2 linked regions of the Alkaliphilus metalliredigens QYMF genome follow. The protein of the gene in region 1 binds, or shares a complex with, the protein of each later gene. Links are inferred from orthologs where the notes say so. Each region holds a gene or a part of one and is shown on either strand. Other genes may lie near its edges. The genes, in order: lpdA and AMET_RS06180.

Region 1 (8,745 bases):
AAGCTAGGTTTTGGTAACCTACCAATTTGTATGGCTAAAACACAATACTCTTTAAGTGATGATGCAAGCTTATTGGGAAGACCAAAAGGCTTCAACATCACTGTAAGACAAATAAAGGTATCAGCAGGTGCAGGCTTTATCGTAGCTATTACAGGAGAGATTATGACGATGCCAGGATTGCCAAAGGTACCCGCAGCTGAAAGAATTGATGTAGATGAAACAGGGGTAATTACAGGATTGTTCTAGAAATAAAAGGAGGAAGGGCGATGAAATTAATCGACAAAAGTTGTACGGAGTTTACCCATGCCCTTTCCTCTAAAGCTGCTGTACCTGGAGGCGGAGGTGCAGCAGCTTTAGTCGGAGGGCTGGGGGCTGCTTTAGCAGGAATGGTTTGCAACTTAACCATAGGAAAGAAAAAATATGCACAATATGAAGAAGAGCTCAAAGAAATTTTAAGAAAAACTGAAGAACTACAGGATAATTTATTAAAGATGGTAGATGAAGATGCTGAAAACTTTCTACCTCTTTCAAAAGCATATGGACTCCCTAAAAATACAGAAGAAGAAAAGCTTGAAAAAGCAAGGGTGCTAGAAGAAGCATTAAAGATTGCTTGTGAAGTACCAATTAAGATTGTAAGAACATCCTATGAAGCTATCAAACTACATGAAGCATTAGTAGACAAAGGTTCTAAATTAGCTGTAAGTGATGTAGGGGTTGGTGTACAATGCTTAAGAGCCGCTTTAATAAGCGGGCAACTAAATGTGATCATCAACATTAGCATGATTAAAGATGAAGAATACGTGAAAAGAGTTAAGGAAGAAACTGACCATCTGGTAGCAGAAGGGACAAAAACTGCTGATGAGGTTTATAGAAAAGTAGAAGCAATACTTTCGTAAGTAGTGATAATGCTAGACAAAGGTACAATACCTGTTGACATAAATAAACATAAGGCTATTCGTAATTATCAAAATATTTTTACATAGATAACAAATCATGAAACGGAGGGGTAAAAAATGGGAGAAATTATTAAAGGCAAACCAGTTGCTGATAAAATCAGTGAGGATTTAATTCAGGAAATTGAAGGATTAAAAGGCAAAGGCATTCAACCTAAATTAGCTATTGTAAGGGTAGGAGCGAATTCATCTGATTTAGCCTACGAAAAAGGAGCTCTTGGTAGAAGTAAAAAAGTAGGTGTCGAGACAGAAGTACATGAATTACCTGAAGATATTACCCAAGATGACTTTATAAAAGAACTAAAGAAACTCAATGAAGATAAGGCTGTAAATGGCATACTTATTTTTAGACCACTTCCTGAACAACTAGATGAGAGCGTGATCAAGTATGTTATTGCACCAGAAAAGGATATTGACTGCTTAAGTCCAATCAATGTTGGAAAGATGACAGAGGGAGACAAGACAGGATTTCCTCCTTGCACACCAACAGCAGTAGTAGAAATATTAAAATTTTATGGGGTAGAGCTACAAGGCAAAGACTGCGCGATCATAGGTGCATCTATGGTGGTAGGTAAACCTGCAGCCTTATTGCTATTAAACGAAAATGCGACTATCTCAGTTTGTCATATCTTTACAAAGGATTCAGCTAAGATAGCTAGTCAAGCAGATGTAGTAGTAGTAGGGGTAGGGGTACCTAGACTGGTAAAGGAAAATTGGATAGCAAATGGTGCAGTGGTAATTGATGTTGGTATCAATGTAGATAAAGAAGGTAATATGTGCGGAGACGTTGACTTTGATGGTGTGAAGGACAAAGTTTCTATGATTACACCAGTGCCAGGTGGTGTAGGATCTGTTACCACATCTATATTAGCTAAACATGTTGTAAAGGCTTGTAAACAGCAAAATAATTTATAGAATCCTTTGAGTTGATTAAACCAGTAAAAATAAAGAGAAAGAGAATAAATTTTTTACTGGTAAACTCTTCAGGATACATTGTATAAAAAGGGGGAATAAAAAATGATTATTTCACAAAATAAGCCTTTTGAAGAAGTTTTAGCGTTCCTAGAAAATAGCGAAAAAATTATTATTGTAGGATGTAGTGAGTGTGCTACTGTTTGTAAAGTAGGGGGAGAAACAGAAGTACAGGAAATGAAGGAAATGCTAGAAGAAGAAGGTAAAAAAGTCTTAGGAACGACTATATTAAGTCCTGCCTGTAACCTTTTAAATTCTAGAAAAGATATGAAACAATTTAAAGAAGAACTGAAGGAAACCGATGCGATACTTTCTTTAGCCTGTGGGGACGGAACGCAAACAGTAGCAAAGGTTGCAAAACCTGAAGTTTATCCTGGTTCAGACACCATGTTTATTGGGGAAATAGAAAGAATCGGACAATTTGAAGAAGCATGTAAAGCCTGTGGCGAGTGTGAACTTGGATGGACAGCTGCTATATGTCCTATTACAAAATGTGCCAAAGGGTTAGTTAATGGTCCATGTGGTGGAGCCAAAGATAAAAAGTGTGAAGTGAGTAATGATAACGATTGTGCATGGCTTTTGATTTATGATAAATTAAAGGATCTTGGCAAACTAGAAAACATGATGAGCATGAGAGAGCCAAAGAATTTCGAAAAAGGAAATGCTCCTAGAAGAATCAACCTAAGAAATCAGGAAAAAGAAACTGCAAATGCATAGATTTATAAAGGGGGGATTGGAATGAGTTTGTTAAAGGATGTATTAGAAAGAGGGGAATTCGGTGTTACAGCTGAAATGGCACCTCCAAAAGGAACGGATTTGTCACATTTATTAGAATGTGCAAGAGCAATAAAGGGTCGGGTTCATGGTGTCAATGTAACGGATTTTCAATCAGCGGTTCTAAGAGTAACATCTTTAGTAACCTGTAAATTACTTAAGGATGAAGGGCTAGAGCCTATTCTGCAAGTAACAGGAAGAGATAGAAATAGAATAGCTATCCAAGGAGAGCTTTTAGGAGCATCAGTTTTTGGTATAGAAAATGCATTAGGGCTTACGGGAGATCATACTGTTGTGGGAGATCATCCACAGGCAAAACCAGTTTTCGATTTAGATAGTGTAGGCATTCTTCAAGCAGCAACTACTTTAATGAGTGGCAAAGACATGGTAGGTATTGAATTACAAGGAACGCCAACATTCTACTTAGGTGCCTGTGTAACTCCGAGATTTGATCCTATGGAAGCTCAAATACTTAAAATGGAAAAGAAAATTAAAGCGGGAGCTAAGTTCTTCCAAACCCAAGCCATTTATGATTTAGATACCATGAGGGAATTCATAGAAAAAACAAAGCATTTAGATACGAAAATCCTAGCAGGTATTATACCATTAAAATCTGCGGGTATGGCTAAATTTATGAATAACAATGTACCGGGGGTATTTGTTCCTGATGAGTTAATAGAAAGAATGAAAAATACTCCAAAGGAAGAACGAGTAGAAGAAGGTATAAAAATGGCTGGTGAATTAATAAGACAGCTAAGAGAAGAGGGCTTATGTGACGGCGTCCATATTATGGCCATAGGTGCGGAAGAAAATGTACCTCGAATATTAGACGCAGCAGGACTGTAAAATTTTTCACAAAAGGGGGTATTTATAAGTGAAAGTAGCTGTAATAGGCGGTGGTCCAGGGGGATATGTAGCTGCTATCAAGGCAGCAATGCTCGGAGCGGAAGTTACTTTAATTGAGAAAAAAAGAGTGGGTGGAACTTGTTTAAATGTAGGCTGCATTCCTACCAAATCTTTGTTAGCTTCCTCGGATGTACTTGAGGTTGTAAGAGATGCAAAGAACTATGGTATAAATATTGACGGTACGATTGAACCAGATCTTCCAGCTATAATGAAAAGAAAAGAAAAAATCGTAGAACAACTGGTCAAGGGAATCGAATTTTTATTTGATAAAAAGGGTGTTAAGCTCATTAACGGTTTCGGAAAATTAGTCGATAAAAACAAAATAGAGGTTACAAAAGAAGATGGTTCTAAGGAAGAAATAGAGGCTGACAAAATTATCTTAGCTACTGGCTCAGTTCCAATTGTCCCACCAATCTTTCCTCATGACGGTAAAAAAATCATTACCAGTGATGAAGCTCTTTTCTTAGAGGAAATACCAAAATCTATGAGTATTGTAGGTGGAGGTGTTATTGGCTGTGAGTTTGGACAATTCTTCAGTAAAATGGGTACAAAGGTTACGATCGTTGAGATGGCTGAACAATTGTTACCATTTGAGGATAAAGATGTAGCAAAACAGTTGGAAAGATCCTTCAAAAGAGATAAAATAAAGATGCTAACAGGACAAAAAATTAACAAATGCGAAGTACAAGACAATAAAGTCATTGCTTATTTAGAGGGGGACAAAACTTTAGAAGCTGACATCATGTTGGTTTCCGTAGGTAGAAAGCCCTACCTAGAAAACTTAGGGTTAGAAGATCTAGGTATCGAAATGGAAAAGGGTAAGGTTGTTGTCAATAAAAATATGGAAACAAATATTAAAGGTATTTATGCCATAGGGGATATTGTAGACACACCATTTCTAGCTCATGTAGCATCTAAAGAAGGTTTAATAGCAGCAGAAAATGCTTTAGGTAAGGATAAGGCCATTAGTTATAGAGCAGTACCTAGATGTATTTATACTGGACCTGAAGTAGCGGCTGTTGGTATGACTGAAAAAGAAGCAGAAGCCAAAGGTATGATCTACCATGTAGGGAAATTTGAATTCAGAGGATTAGGCAAAGCTCAAGCCATAGGTCACTTTCAAGGCTTTGTAAAGGTATTAGTAGATGATCAAGACGTCATCATTGGAGCTGCTATTGTAGGGCCCCATGCTACGGACCTTTTAGCTGAGCTGAGTTTAGCCGTAGAATTACAACTAACTGCTGAAAGAGTAGGGGATATCATTCATCCCCATCCCACCTTATCGGAGGGTATTATGGAAGCATTACATGACGTACATAAGGCTTGTATTCATGCTGTATAGAGGGTAGGGAACTATTAAAAGTCCTGCCCCCTCAAAGCAAGGCTTTTGTCTACAACTAACAGGAGGGAGATACACTATGGGATATACAATTGCTGTTGCAGGTAAAGGTGGAACAGGAAAAACAACATTGACAGGGCTTTTAATAGACCAACTAGTAAAAAGCAATGAAAAACCTATTTTAGCAGTAGATGCTGATGCCAATGCTAATTTAAATGAGGTATTAGGAGAAGAAATCGAATGCACAATAGGAGCAATAAGAGAAGAAGTTAGTAAAAGAGAAAATGCTGGAAATAGCTTTCCAGGGGGCATGACTAAGGCACAGTACTTAAAGTATAGATTAAATGCTATTATTACAGAGGGTAAAGGCTACGACTTAATTGCAATGGGCCGATCTGAAGGACAAGGATGTTATTGCTATGTAAATGGCATGTTAAGGGAACAAATAGATTCCTTGTCAGATAGCTATAAATATTTAGTGATTGATAATGAAGCTGGAATGGAGCATTTAAGTAGAAAAACCACTAAAAAAATAGATACGCTTTTTTTAGTAAGTGATGCTTCAAGACGTGGTATTCAAGCAGCTGGTAGAATCAATGAACTAGTGAAAGAGTTAGAACTAAATGTAAGTAATATCTATCTAATTGTAAATAGAGTCCCTGAAGGCGTATTAAAAGCTGATACAGTAGAAGAAATTAGAAAACAAGGTATGAACTTAATAGGGGTAGTTCCTATGGACCATCAGGTATATGAATATGATGCTGAAGGAATACCATTAGTACAATTACCAGAGGATTCTATTTCTAAAAAGGCCTTAAGGGGTATATTATCTGAGATTCAGTTTAAAAAGTAATTACTTAAAGGAGGCGGTTGAGATGCCATTTAAAATGTCAGTACAGGATTTCAAAGGGAAAATCAATGAAGTAGAGATCGGCAAAGGAGAAAAAGCGATTAAAATTGGTGGGCAAAAGGCAACAGCTTTATATCATTTTGATAATGATGCTGGGAACGCACCTAAAATTGGGATTGAAATTACAGACATTTATCCAGAAGAATGGATAGCATCTTTGAAAGAGTTATACAAGGATGTTGCAAATGATCCCGCAGCGTGGGCAAAATTTGTAGAAGAAAAATTAGAACCAGATTTTATCTGTTTAAGATTTGAAGGATCAGATCCTAATGGTCTAGATAAGTCTCCAGAAGAATGTGCGGAGGTGGCTAAAGCTGTAGTGGAAGCTATTTCAATTCCTCTTGTTATAGCTGGAACACAAAACCATGACAAGGATGCAAAAATATTTGAAAAAATAACAGCAGCAGTAGATGGTCATAACTGTCTTTTCTTAGCGGCTACAGAAGAAAATTACAAAACCGTAGGAGCATCAGCAGGATTGGCATATAAACATAAAGTTGGCGCTGAATCTTCCGTTGATATTAACCTTGCAAAGCAATTGAATGTATTACTAGATCAATTAGGCGTAAAAAATGAAGATATAACTATGCATATAGGATGTTCTGCAGTAGGATATGGATTTGAATACCTTATTTCAACTGTAGATAGAATTAGATTAGCAGCCTTAGGTCAAAATGATAAAACGCTACAAATGCCTATCATTACACCTGTGTCCTTTGAAACTTGGACTGTGAAAGAATCTATAGCTGAAGAGGAAGATGCACCAGAGTGGGGAAGCAGAGAGGAAAGAGCGATTTCGATAGAGATTTCTACTGCCACAAGTATCATAGCAGTTGGAGCTGACGCAGTAATTGTTCGTCACCCAAAATCATTGGAAACACTCAAGAATTTGACGAGTCAACTAGCATAAGTAATGATAATAGTTTATTAAATTGATTTTCTAAGGAGGAACGAAAAATGGCTTTAACAGGATTAGATATATTTAAATTAACACCGAAAAAGAACTGTAAGGATTGTGGATTTCCAACATGTTTAGCTTTTTCAATGAAGGTGGCATCTGGTGGATCCGAAATTGAAAAATGTCCACATATGAGTCCAGAAGCATTAGAAAAATTATCAGAGGCTACTGCACCTCCAATGAAAGCCTTGAAATTTGGTAAAGGTGACAATGAATATACAATCGGAGGAGAAACTGTACTTTTCAGACATGAAAAAACATTTGTAAATAGAAATAGATTTGCAGTTATGTTTACAGATCAATTATCGGAAGAAGCAATACAAAGCAAGCTAGACAATATCAAAAAAGTGAATTATGTAAGAATTGGTGAAACAATGAAGGTTGAAATTGCGGCTATAAAATATGTTTCTGATAAAGAAAAATATTTTAACCTAATAAAGAAAGTAAAAGAAAGTGGTATCAGTATAGCATATATGTTGATTTGTGAAGATGTTGACGTACTTAAAGAAGCCTTAGAATTAGTGAAGGATGAAAAACCTATTGTTTATGGCGCTACAAAGGATAATTATGAAGCAATGGTAAGCTTAGTTAAGGATCAAAAACTGCCATTAGGTCTAAAGGCAGATGGTTTAGAAGAACTATATAATTTAGTAGAAAAAGTACAAGGGTTGGACTACAAAGAGCTAGTATTAGGAACAGAAGCTTCTTCTGTTAAAGAAACGTTTAAAAATGCGGTACAAATTAGAAGAACAGCTTTAAAAGAGCAAGATAGAAAATTTGGTTATCCATCCGTTGTATTTGCAAATGAATTAGCAAACAATGATAGTAATATGGAAATTGCAATTGCTTCCTTGTTTGTAGTGAAATATGGTTCGATTATTGTATTAGAGGATATTGATTATGCAAAAGCATTATCCTTGTTTTCCTTAAGACAAAATGTATTTACTGATCCTCAAAGACCAATGAGAGTCGAGCCAGATATCTATCCTATCAATGGAGCAGATGAAAATTCTCCAGTATTGGTTACTGTTGATTTTGCATTAACCTACTTTATTGTAGCTGGTGAAATTGAAAGATCTAAAGTACCAGTATGGGTAGCTATTCCTGATGCAGGAGGGTATTCTGTATTAACTGCATGGGCAGCAGGTAAATTTGGTGCGGGTAGTATTAGTAAATTTATCAAAGAGAGTGGCATAGCAGAAAAAACCAAGTCTAGAAAATTAATTTTACCAGGACTTGTAGCTGTTCTTAAGGGAGAGCTAGAAGATGAATTACCTGAATGGGAAATCATTATAGGAACAGAAGAAGCAATGCACATACCAAAGTTTTTAAAGCAATTAAATAACACAGTGGAAGCAAATGCTTAGTCATAGATCTTTCATTTAAGATTATTTAATATATAAAAGCTGAAAAATTAAAAAAAGAGTATAAAAAATTGGGGGGTTTAAAAATGGATAAGTTTCTTGTGATTGGTGAAAGAATTCATTGCATTTCACCAGCAATCAGAAAGGCACTAGCTGAACGAGACACAGCACCAATTTTTAAAAGAGCAAAAGAACAAATTGAAGCAGGGGCAGACTATATTGACGTAAACATTGGACCAGCTGAAAAAGATGGTGAAGAAATAATGACATGGGCTGTCAAAGCGATTCAGGAAGAATTTGACAATGTACCCTTAGCACTAGACACAGTAAATAGAAAAGCCATAGAAGCTGGCTTGAAGGTATACAATAAGGAAAACGGAAAAGCAATCATTAATTCAGCTGATGCTGGACCAAGAATTGATTTATTTGAGTTAGCAGGACAATATGATGCTAAAATAATTGGATTATGTGCTAAAGAAGGCATACCAAGAGATTGTGAAGAACGTATTGCTTATTGTACAGAAATGTTGGAAAAAGCCATGGAAGCTGGGGTAGATCCAGATGATATC
Region 2 (8,674 bases), 800 kb from region 1 along the record:
GTAGCAATGGTGTACTTACCTGTGTATCGGAAGCAAAGTGCTGCTAATAAGGCACCGAACAAACTTCCGGGAAAGGCTAAAAGAGAACCTGTACCTAGGATGTTCCTAAGGAGTGAAATACCAAAGACAGTCCCAACTGCATAAAGGGGTCCTAAAATCACACCGGCTATCACATTAATGGTGTGCTGTACAGGAAAAATTCTAGAGACCCCTATGGGAATATAGATTAGATGTCCACTAATGGTTCCCACGGCAATCAATAGCCCTGAGAGGGTTAATTTTTTAATATTCATCTGTTAATCTCCCTTCTGTGTAATAAGCTCTGTTTTCTAAAATAGTATGTATCTCTGATGATGCTGGTAAAACAAAAAAAGCACAAATCCACAGGAAGGATTTGTGCCTTGTTGATGTTAAGTGGCGACGATCACTTCCCTACGCTGGTATAACCCAGATCAGGTTCAGAATAAGGGTCAAAGACAGGTAGGTCTTTTTCTCAGCTGGCCTCTCCAGCTCCCCTAGTGATTGTTAAACATAATGATTTAAGTTGATCATAGCATAAGTGGGTAAACTAGTAAAGAAGTTGTTTGTTTAACAAATAGTCGTAGATAGGTAAATATTAAGTAAATATAAAGAGAAGTGTTAACACAAAAAAAGATAATCTCCAATCAAATATTTTTGTTAGAAAAAAAGTGTAAAGGATATATAAGTAATAGAGAATGATTTTCAATTAAAGAAGACAAGGAGGGGTTTACTTGATTTTTGAAGGATATCACCCACTAGATAAAACAATGTTTCAAGTGATGGATGAAGAGGGGAACATTATTAAGCCAGAGTACATGCCTGATATATCTAAAGAACAAATGATGGAAATGTATCAACTTATGATTCAAACACGAGAGGCGGACTTAAAAGCATTAATGTATCAGAGACAAGGTAGAATGCTTACCTATGCACCAAATATAGGCCAAGAGGCCGCACAGGTTGGGAGTGCCTTCCCTTTAAAGAAAGAAGACTGGATGGTTCCCGCCTTTAGAGAATTGGGAGCATGGCTCACAAGGGGAGCTAAGTTGGAAATGATTTATCTCTACTGGTATGGAAACGAATTTGGCAGTTATATGCCAGAGGACCTGAAAATCTTACCTGTATCCGTACCAATCGCTAGTCACTTAAACCATGCAGCTGGAATTGCATGGGCTTCCAAGCTACAAGGAAAGGATGAAGTCACCATCACGTATTTTGGAGATGGGGCAACCTCTCAAGGTGATTTTCATGAGGCCATGAACTGGGCGGGGGTATACCAAGTGCCAGTGGTATTTTTATGTCAAAACAACCAATTTGCAATCTCTGTTCCAAGGGGAATTCAAACGAGTTCTGAAACCATTGCACAAAAAGCCCTTGCCTATGGGATGCCCGGAATATTAGTAGATGGAAATGATATTTTTGCCATGTATGCCGCTGTTAAGGAGGCTTTTGATCGTGCCCGTAGAGGTGAAGGGCCAACGTTAATCGAAGCCTTTACTTATCGAATAGGAGCCCATACCACAAGCGATGATCCTAAGAGATACCGATCCGATGAAGAAGTCGAAAAATGGAAGAAAAAAGATCCCATAGATCGGATGAAAAAATATTTAATGAGTCAAGGAATATTAACAGAAGAAGAAAATGAGAAAATAATTGAAAAAGCTGGAAAAATAGCAGAAGAGGCTTTTAAATATGTAGAAGCCAGTGGCGATACAGTATTAGAAGATATTTTTAAATATCACTATAAAGAGATGACACCTCAGCTGACAGAGCAATTAGCAGAATATAAAGCCTATCTAATGGAAAGAGGTGAAGCATAATGGCAGTAATTAATCTTTTACAGGCAGTAAACCAAACCCTAAAGCAAGAAATGAAAAGAGATAAACGGGTGATTGTATTTGGAGAAGATGTAGGCCTTGAAGGAGGTGTTTTTAGAGCAACTGTAGACTTGCAAAAAGAATTTGGTCCAGATCGTTGTATGGACTCACCCCTATCCGAGTCAGGAATTGTGGGTGCAGGGATTGGGTTGGCCATTAATGGTCTGATCCCAGTTGTAGAAATGCAATTTATGGGATTCTCCTATCCAGCATTCAATCAAATTATCAGCCATATGGCCAGGATGAGAAATCGTTCCAGGGGAAGATACACTGTGCCCATGGTCATTCGCATGCCCTATGGAGGTGGCATTCGAGCCCTGGAGCATCACTCTGAAAGTACAGAGGCTCTTTATGCACATATTCCAGGATTAAAGGTAGTGATTCCATCCACACCCTATGATGCCAAGGGGTTATTAGCTGCTGCCATTAGAGATGAAGATCCTGTGATTTTTTTAGAACCTAAACGAATTTACCGTGCCTTCAAACAGGAAGTGCCGGATGAAGAATATATTTTACCTATTGGAAAGGCAAACATTGTGAAAGAAGGAGGAGATGTGACCCTGATTTCATGGGGTGCAATGATGAGAGAAACCCTCAAGGCAGCAGAATTAGCTAATGAAAAAGGGATTCATGCTGAAGTAATCGATCTCAGAACCGTAGCACCCATTGATCAAGAGACCGTAATTGAATCGGTGAAGAAAACCGGAAGAGTGGTCATTGTCCATGAGGCCACCAAGACATTGGGGATTGGAGCAGAGTTAATCTCCATCATTAATGAGAAAGCCTTCTTGTATTTAGAAGCACCTCCGGCTAGGGTGACTGGCTTTGATATGCCTTTTCCATTGCCAAGGGGAGAACAACATTATATACCAAGTCCAGATCGAATTCTGAGAAAAATAGAAGCGGTTTCAAATTACTTGACATAGGAGGGAGGAATCAATATGGTTGAATTTAAATTCCCGGATATCGGTGAAGGGATTTCAGAAGGGATATTAACAAAATGGATGGTGAAAGCTGGAGACAACATCAAAGAAGGAGAGTCCCTCTGTGAAGTAGAAACCGATAAAGTAACCACAGAGCTTCCTTCTCCAGCCACAGGCCTGGTTAATAGCCTGAAGGGTGAAGAGGGAGATACAATATATGTAGGGGATGTCATCGTCAAAATAGACACCGGTGATCACGCTGAGGAAGAATCTAAAAACCGCACAACCTCTGAATCAAATGAAAAGAAACTGGAAAAGGTAGAAGAAGAGGAAAACGCTGGTGTTGTAGGAGCCTTAGAAGTATCAGATGAAGTCATGGGCGCCAGTCAAGAGGCCAGAGGAGAAAAAGCGGTAAAGGGTCAAAGTAAAAAAGTATTGGCAACACCGGTTGCTAGACAAATGGCCTATGATCTAGGTATTGCCATTGGCACAATTAAAGGGACGGGACCATTGGGGCGGGTAATGAAGGCAGATATAAAAGTAGCTCATGAAAGAAAACAACAGAATGGACCATTAGAAAGTCAGCCTAAAAAGTCATCAATGGAGCCGAAGGAAGCCCAAGGGCAATTGAGTGATAAGGAAGAGAGAATAAAGCTTTCCATGCTACGTAAAACCATTGGCAAACGAATGACTGAGTCATTCTATACCGCTCCCCATGCCTTATGCATTGATGAGGTAGATGTAACGGATTTAGTAGCCTACCGTGAAGAAATGAAGAATCATTTTGTAGAAGAAAAGGAGATTAAAATAACCTATTTACCATTTATGATTAAGGCAGTCATGCTGGCATTAAAGGACTATCCTAGATTTAATGCGCAACTTGATGAAGAAAATCAAATGTTGATCCTGAAAAAGTATTATAATATTGGGATTGCAGTAGATACACCTGAGGGGCTAACGGTTCCTGTTATCAAAGATGTAGATCAAAAAGGACTGATGAGCTTAATGGAAGAAAGTGTAAGATTGAGCCAAAGTGCCAAGGATAAAAGTCTTAAATTAAACCAGTTGAAAGGAAGTACATTTACCATTACCAACTTGGGGTCATTGGGAGTTAAAAGTGGTATGCCCATTATTAACTACCCAGAAGTGGCAATAATAGGTATTGGGCAGATTGAACAAAAACCCGTTGTGGTAGATAATGAAGTGGTCATAAGATGGATGATGCCCCTGTCTTTATCCTTTGATCATCGGGTATTAGACGGTGGAGATGTGGGAAGGTTTTTAAATCAATTTAAAAAATACATTAAAGATATTAAAGGATTACTGTTGAGATAATTAATTTGTTTATTCAGAGAAGTAAATGAAGAAGGAGTTGAGAAGATGACCTATGATGTACTTGTGTTAGGAGGCGGTCCTGGTGGTTATGTTGCAGCCATCAAGGCGGCTCATTTAGGTGGAAAAGTAGCCCTGGTTGAAAATGGCTATTTCGGTGGGGTGTGCCTCAACTGGGGTTGTATCCCAACGAAAGCACTTTTGAAAAATGCCCGGGTCTACCAAGATGTGCTTATGGGAGATTTTTATGGGATTGAAGGAATTGACAAAAGTCAATTAAGTATTAACTGGCCTGCTATGTTGAAGCGAAAAGATAGAATTGTCCGTCAACTAGTTGGTGGCGTAAAAGGATTGCTGAAAAAAAATAAAGTCGATGTATTTGATGGATTTGGTACATTGATTGATGCCAATCATATCGAAGTAAAGGGACAACAGTTAGAAGGAAAGAAGCTCATCATTGCCACGGGTACCAGTCCTATGATTCCGGATATACCTGGGCTGGAAGCTTCTATGAAGGCTGGGAATATCTTAACCAGTAAAGAACTTTTATCCATTGAGGCCTTGCCTAAATCAGTAGTCATTTTAGGGGGAGGGGTTATTGCCATCGAGTTTGCCACCCTACTAAATGCCCTTGATGTTGAAGTCACAGTGATTCAACGATCTGATCGAATATTAAAAGGGGTGGAAGAAGAAATGGCGCTGACCCTAAGTAAGGATTTAATAAAGCGTAAAGTCAAAATTGTGACGAATAGCAGCGTAGAGAAAATTGAAGGTACCCGAGTGTTCACAAAGATCAATGGTGAAGAGGAGATATTTGAGGGAGATAAAATTTTACTTTCTTTGGGGACATCACCCAATGTTAAGGGATTAGAGGCCTTATCCCTAGATATGGATAAAAAGGGGATCATCACAAATGACAAAATGGAGACCAGTATCACTGGAGTCTATGCAATCGGTGACGTCAATGGAAAGTATCAACTTGCCCATGTAGCCAGTGCGGAAGGAATCGTTGCGGCTGAAAATGCAATGGGAGGAAATGAAGAATTAAATTATAACATTGTTCCTTCTTGTATTTATAGTTTTCCTGAAATTGCTTCTGTGGGATTAACAGAAGAAGAAGCCCGACAAAAAGATTATGATGTGGTAGTCAGTAAGTTTCCTTTAGCGGCCAATGGAAAGGCAATGGCTGAAGGAGAAAATATTGGATTTGTTAAAATCATTGCAGATAAGAAATATGGAGAAATACTGGGAACACATATTATGGCAGTTCATGCCACGGATATGATCTCAGAGGCCATTGTGTCTATGCAGCTAGAGGGAACAGCCTATGATGTTGCAAAGGCAATTCATCCCCATCCAACGATGTCTGAAATTGTAATGGAAGCAGCCCATGGTATTATGGATCAACCAATACATTTTTAAAAAATATATCAGATAAAAGAGAAGTTCTATAAATGCATGGAAGATGAAGCGCCAGTAAGGAGGTCTATAAAACCCTCTTGACTGGCGTTTTTCGACAACTATACTAGCACTTATGTAGGAAAGTTAATATATTTTATTTGATTGTTATGGCGTTATACCAAGTAAATTGATATAATATGATCATGAACTTTTGAAAGGGGGCATGACATGATTTCGACAAAACTATTGATTATTGACTCCCCAGGGGAAAACATGGATCATCTTAAAAGCGTACTTCGTAAACATGGTTATGAAGTAGAACAGCAAAAGATTAGTGATACGGATGTGAATACGATATTCATATCAATGCCCCATATTATTTTTATTTCCATTGATTCAGAAGCAGAAGAAAAGCTCAATGTCATAAAAAAATTAAAAGAAAATGAAGATACTAAACATATACCAATTATTTTTGGTGTAGAGAAACGAGAGAAAGTAAAAGGCATTTCGCATCTAGAATATAAGGTAGATGATTATATGCTAAAGCCTATTGATGAAGAGGAGCTCATTTCAAAGATAGAAAAGTTAGAAAAGATTATTGAACTACAAAAAGCATTGAGTCTATCCAACCAAGCGCTAAAAGAGAGTTTACATACGGTTGAAAGACAAAAAATAGAACTGGAACAGAACTTAACTCTGGCTTCGAAAATTCAAGAGGCTTTGATTCCAAAATCCTTAGGTTATATTCCGAATTGCTCTTTTTTATGGCACTTTCAACCCTCGGGAAAGGTTGGAGGAGACATATTTGATGTATTTATGTTAGATGAAGAACATATGGGAATGTATATGCTAGATGTAATGGGACATGGAGTAGGGTCTTCAATGCTTGCGGTGACACTATCGGAGTCCTTGATCTTAGATGTAGATCGTGATTCACCATTGAAAAGAAAAACAAACAAACCTCCATACTATGAAATTGCTTCTCCAGTACAATTGATTCATTATCTCAATCATCGGTTTCCTTTTAAAAAATATGAACATTACTTCACAATTTTTTATATGATTCTCAATGTAAGGACAGGCATTATCAAATATGTCCGTGGAGGGCATCCGGCGCCAATACTTGTGAAACCAACAGGAGAAATACTAGAGCTTGAAGCCTATGGCACACCTGTGGGATTTGAATTTAATGAAGATTATGTAGAGGGAAGTGTGGCCCTTGATTCAGGCGATCGCCTGGTAGTTTATAGTGATGGCCTGATGGAATTGAAAGATGAATCAGGAAGCCCATGGGAGTATGAAGGTGTTATAAAATATTTTAAAGATGAAGCGTATATGAACACCCATCACCTCATAGGGCCATTGAAAGAAAAAATTAGAAAACAAGAAAAGTTGAAGGATGACCTTACTTTACTAGAAATGAGATGGGTTAAATTTATTTAATGATAAAATACTTAAAAGTCTTGATTTAATCAGGGCTTTTATTTTTTTGTAAAGGATTTTGGAAAATGACGTAGAATTTTGTAAATAGGATCTAAATTATCAAGTTGAGTAAGGGGGGATTGAAACAATGATCCGTCGAAAGAAAGTAACATATGAGTAACGGGAGGGCAATTAATGAAATTAAAACATAAGATTCCCATATTAACCATATTACTATTACTAATCAGCACAATACTTTTGTTGATAGGAAGCAACAGAGTTATCTCTCCTGTTGTCATCGAAGGACAGCAAAACATTGCCCTAGGTAAAATTGGAGTACAAATACATAAAATAGAGCGTTTGATCCGTAATGGAAAAAAACAGTTGGAATCCATAGAAGATAATCCCTTAGTTAAAGAGATGAACTGGGCAACAGCTCAGACATATTTGGAGCATCAACTGGAAAACAGTGATTTTCAAAAACTGGGCATTGTTTATTTAGACAAGACCTATCACATTACTTCTAGTGAAGGAATGAGAGATATTTCTGAGAGGGATTATGTCCAAGATCTTTTTCGAGGACATGGTACTGTCTCGGACCCATTGTATTCTATTTCAGATGGTGCGTACCAAATTGTATTAGGGCAACCCATTATTATTGAAGGAGAAGTGAAAGGAGCCTTGATCGGTACGATATTGATTGCAGATTTTGAAGAAAAAATATATGGAATACGTGTTGGTGAGGATGGGCATGGATTTTTGATTAATGAGATGGGGAAAGTGTTACTGCACCCAAAAATAGAAGTATTACCCTATGATAATCTTTTTACATATTTAGGAGAAAGCCCTATAGAACAGGAAAATGGCCACTATCAATTTCGATCTAATGAAAATGGAGAGCTGCAATATGCTTTTTATGAGCGAGTTGAGGGAACGACATGGTATGTCATCGCCACGATATCAGAAAGTGAACTATATCAACCGATTAATGAACTGCGGAAAGAAATGTCGATCGTTTTCTTAGGTGGTATTTTATTAATAGGTATTGGTGTGATTGTAATAACAAGACAGTTTTTAAAGCCCATGCAAAGACTTCTTGAGGCAATGAAGAAGGTAGAAGTGGGGGATTATACTACCCAGGTGCTAATTGAAAAGGATGATGAAATAGGAGCACTGGCCAATCAGTTTAATCTCACAATTGAGGCCATTTCATCTAGAGATGAGGAACTTCAAGCCTTAAATGAAGAGTTGCTTGCTAGCTTTGAAGAAATAAACGACATCAATGACAGGCTGGTGGAAGCCCATCAAGAGATATCTAAAAGATTACAGCATCAAAAACTCATTAATCAACTGGGAGAGACACTTTACGGTATTAATGATTTAGAAACATTATTTGAAATGATTTTACTTCATACTCAAGAGATTATGAATGCTAATAGGTGTATCATTCACCTATACAATGACCAAGAAAAGATGTTCATAGCAAGGGCATATATGGGATATGAGGGAGAACAGAATCATTTAAACTTTCATAGCCAAGAAGGGACGTTTAAATGGATTTTAGAAAATAAGAAAGAATTAATCATTAAAGAGGTCCTAAGGGACGAGAGATTTGTTTCTAAGTCACCTATTAATGAAATTTATCAAATGCTGTTACAAGTTCCGATTTTAAATGAAACCAATGAAGTGATCGGTACA

What was found.
Region 2: the proteins of lpdA (region 1) and AMET_RS06180 are in contact, whole or in part, in a crystal structure (PDB 1EBD), measured with the Geobacillus stearothermophilus proteins. The link is inferred for Alkaliphilus metalliredigens QYMF from one-to-one orthologs. Residues at the interface, in WP_049624544.1 of Geobacillus stearothermophilus: Pro340, Ser341, Asp344, Tyr345, Arg403, Asp406, Val408, Glu431, Ala432, Gly433, Asp438; in WP_033016211.1 of Geobacillus stearothermophilus: Ile130, Ala131, Met132, Pro133, Arg136, Arg140, Glu141, Asn155, Arg157.

Annotation. Positions count from the first base shown.
Region 1 is NC_009633.1:2,097,410-2,106,154, forward strand. The notes cover bases 2,808-5,760. They hold lpdA (dihydrolipoyl dehydrogenase), read left to right. Parts: upstream 2,808-3,573; coding sequence 3,574-4,947; downstream 4,948-5,760. Other genes in these bases: AMET_RS09985 (methylenetetrahydrofolate reductase), read left to right, coding at 2,808-3,545; AMET_RS09995 (ATP-binding protein), read left to right, coding at 5,024-5,760. In the rest of the region: AMET_RS09965 (formate--tetrahydrofolate ligase), read left to right, coding at 1-246; AMET_RS09970 (cyclodeaminase/cyclohydrolase family protein), read left to right, coding at 267-896; AMET_RS09975 (bifunctional 5,10-methylenetetrahydrofolate dehydrogenase/5,10-methenyltetrahydrofolate cyclohydrolase), read left to right, coding at 1,014-1,868; AMET_RS09980 (methylenetetrahydrofolate reductase C-terminal domain-containing protein), read left to right, coding at 1,971-2,642; more of AMET_RS09985, read left to right, coding at 2,664-2,807; more of AMET_RS09995, read left to right, coding at 5,761-5,797; acsD (acetyl-CoA decarbonylase/synthase complex subunit delta), read left to right, coding at 5,820-6,764; acsC (acetyl-CoA decarbonylase/synthase complex subunit gamma), read left to right, coding at 6,812-8,179; acsE (carbon monoxide dehydrogenase/acetyl-CoA synthase methytransferase subunit), read left to right, coding at 8,263-8,745. UniProt on the Escherichia coli protein: Lipoamide dehydrogenase is a component of the glycine cleavage system as well as of the alpha-ketoacid dehydrogenase complexes.
Region 2 is NC_009633.1:1,295,749-1,304,422, forward strand. What follows is about bases 2,116-4,997. They hold AMET_RS06180 (dihydrolipoamide acetyltransferase family protein), read left to right. Parts: upstream 2,116-2,839; coding sequence 2,840-4,156; downstream 4,157-4,997. Other genes in these bases: AMET_RS06175 (alpha-ketoacid dehydrogenase subunit beta), read left to right, coding at 2,116-2,824; lpdA (dihydrolipoyl dehydrogenase), read left to right, coding at 4,202-4,997. Outside these bases: energy coupling factor transporter S component ThiW, read right to left, coding at 1-293; pdhA (pyruvate dehydrogenase (acetyl-transferring) E1 component subunit alpha), read left to right, coding at 753-1,841; more of AMET_RS06175, read left to right, coding at 1,841-2,115; more of lpdA, read left to right, coding at 4,998-5,575; AMET_RS06190 (SpoIIE family protein phosphatase), read left to right, coding at 5,783-6,997; AMET_RS06195 (HD domain-containing phosphohydrolase), read left to right, coding at 7,172-8,674.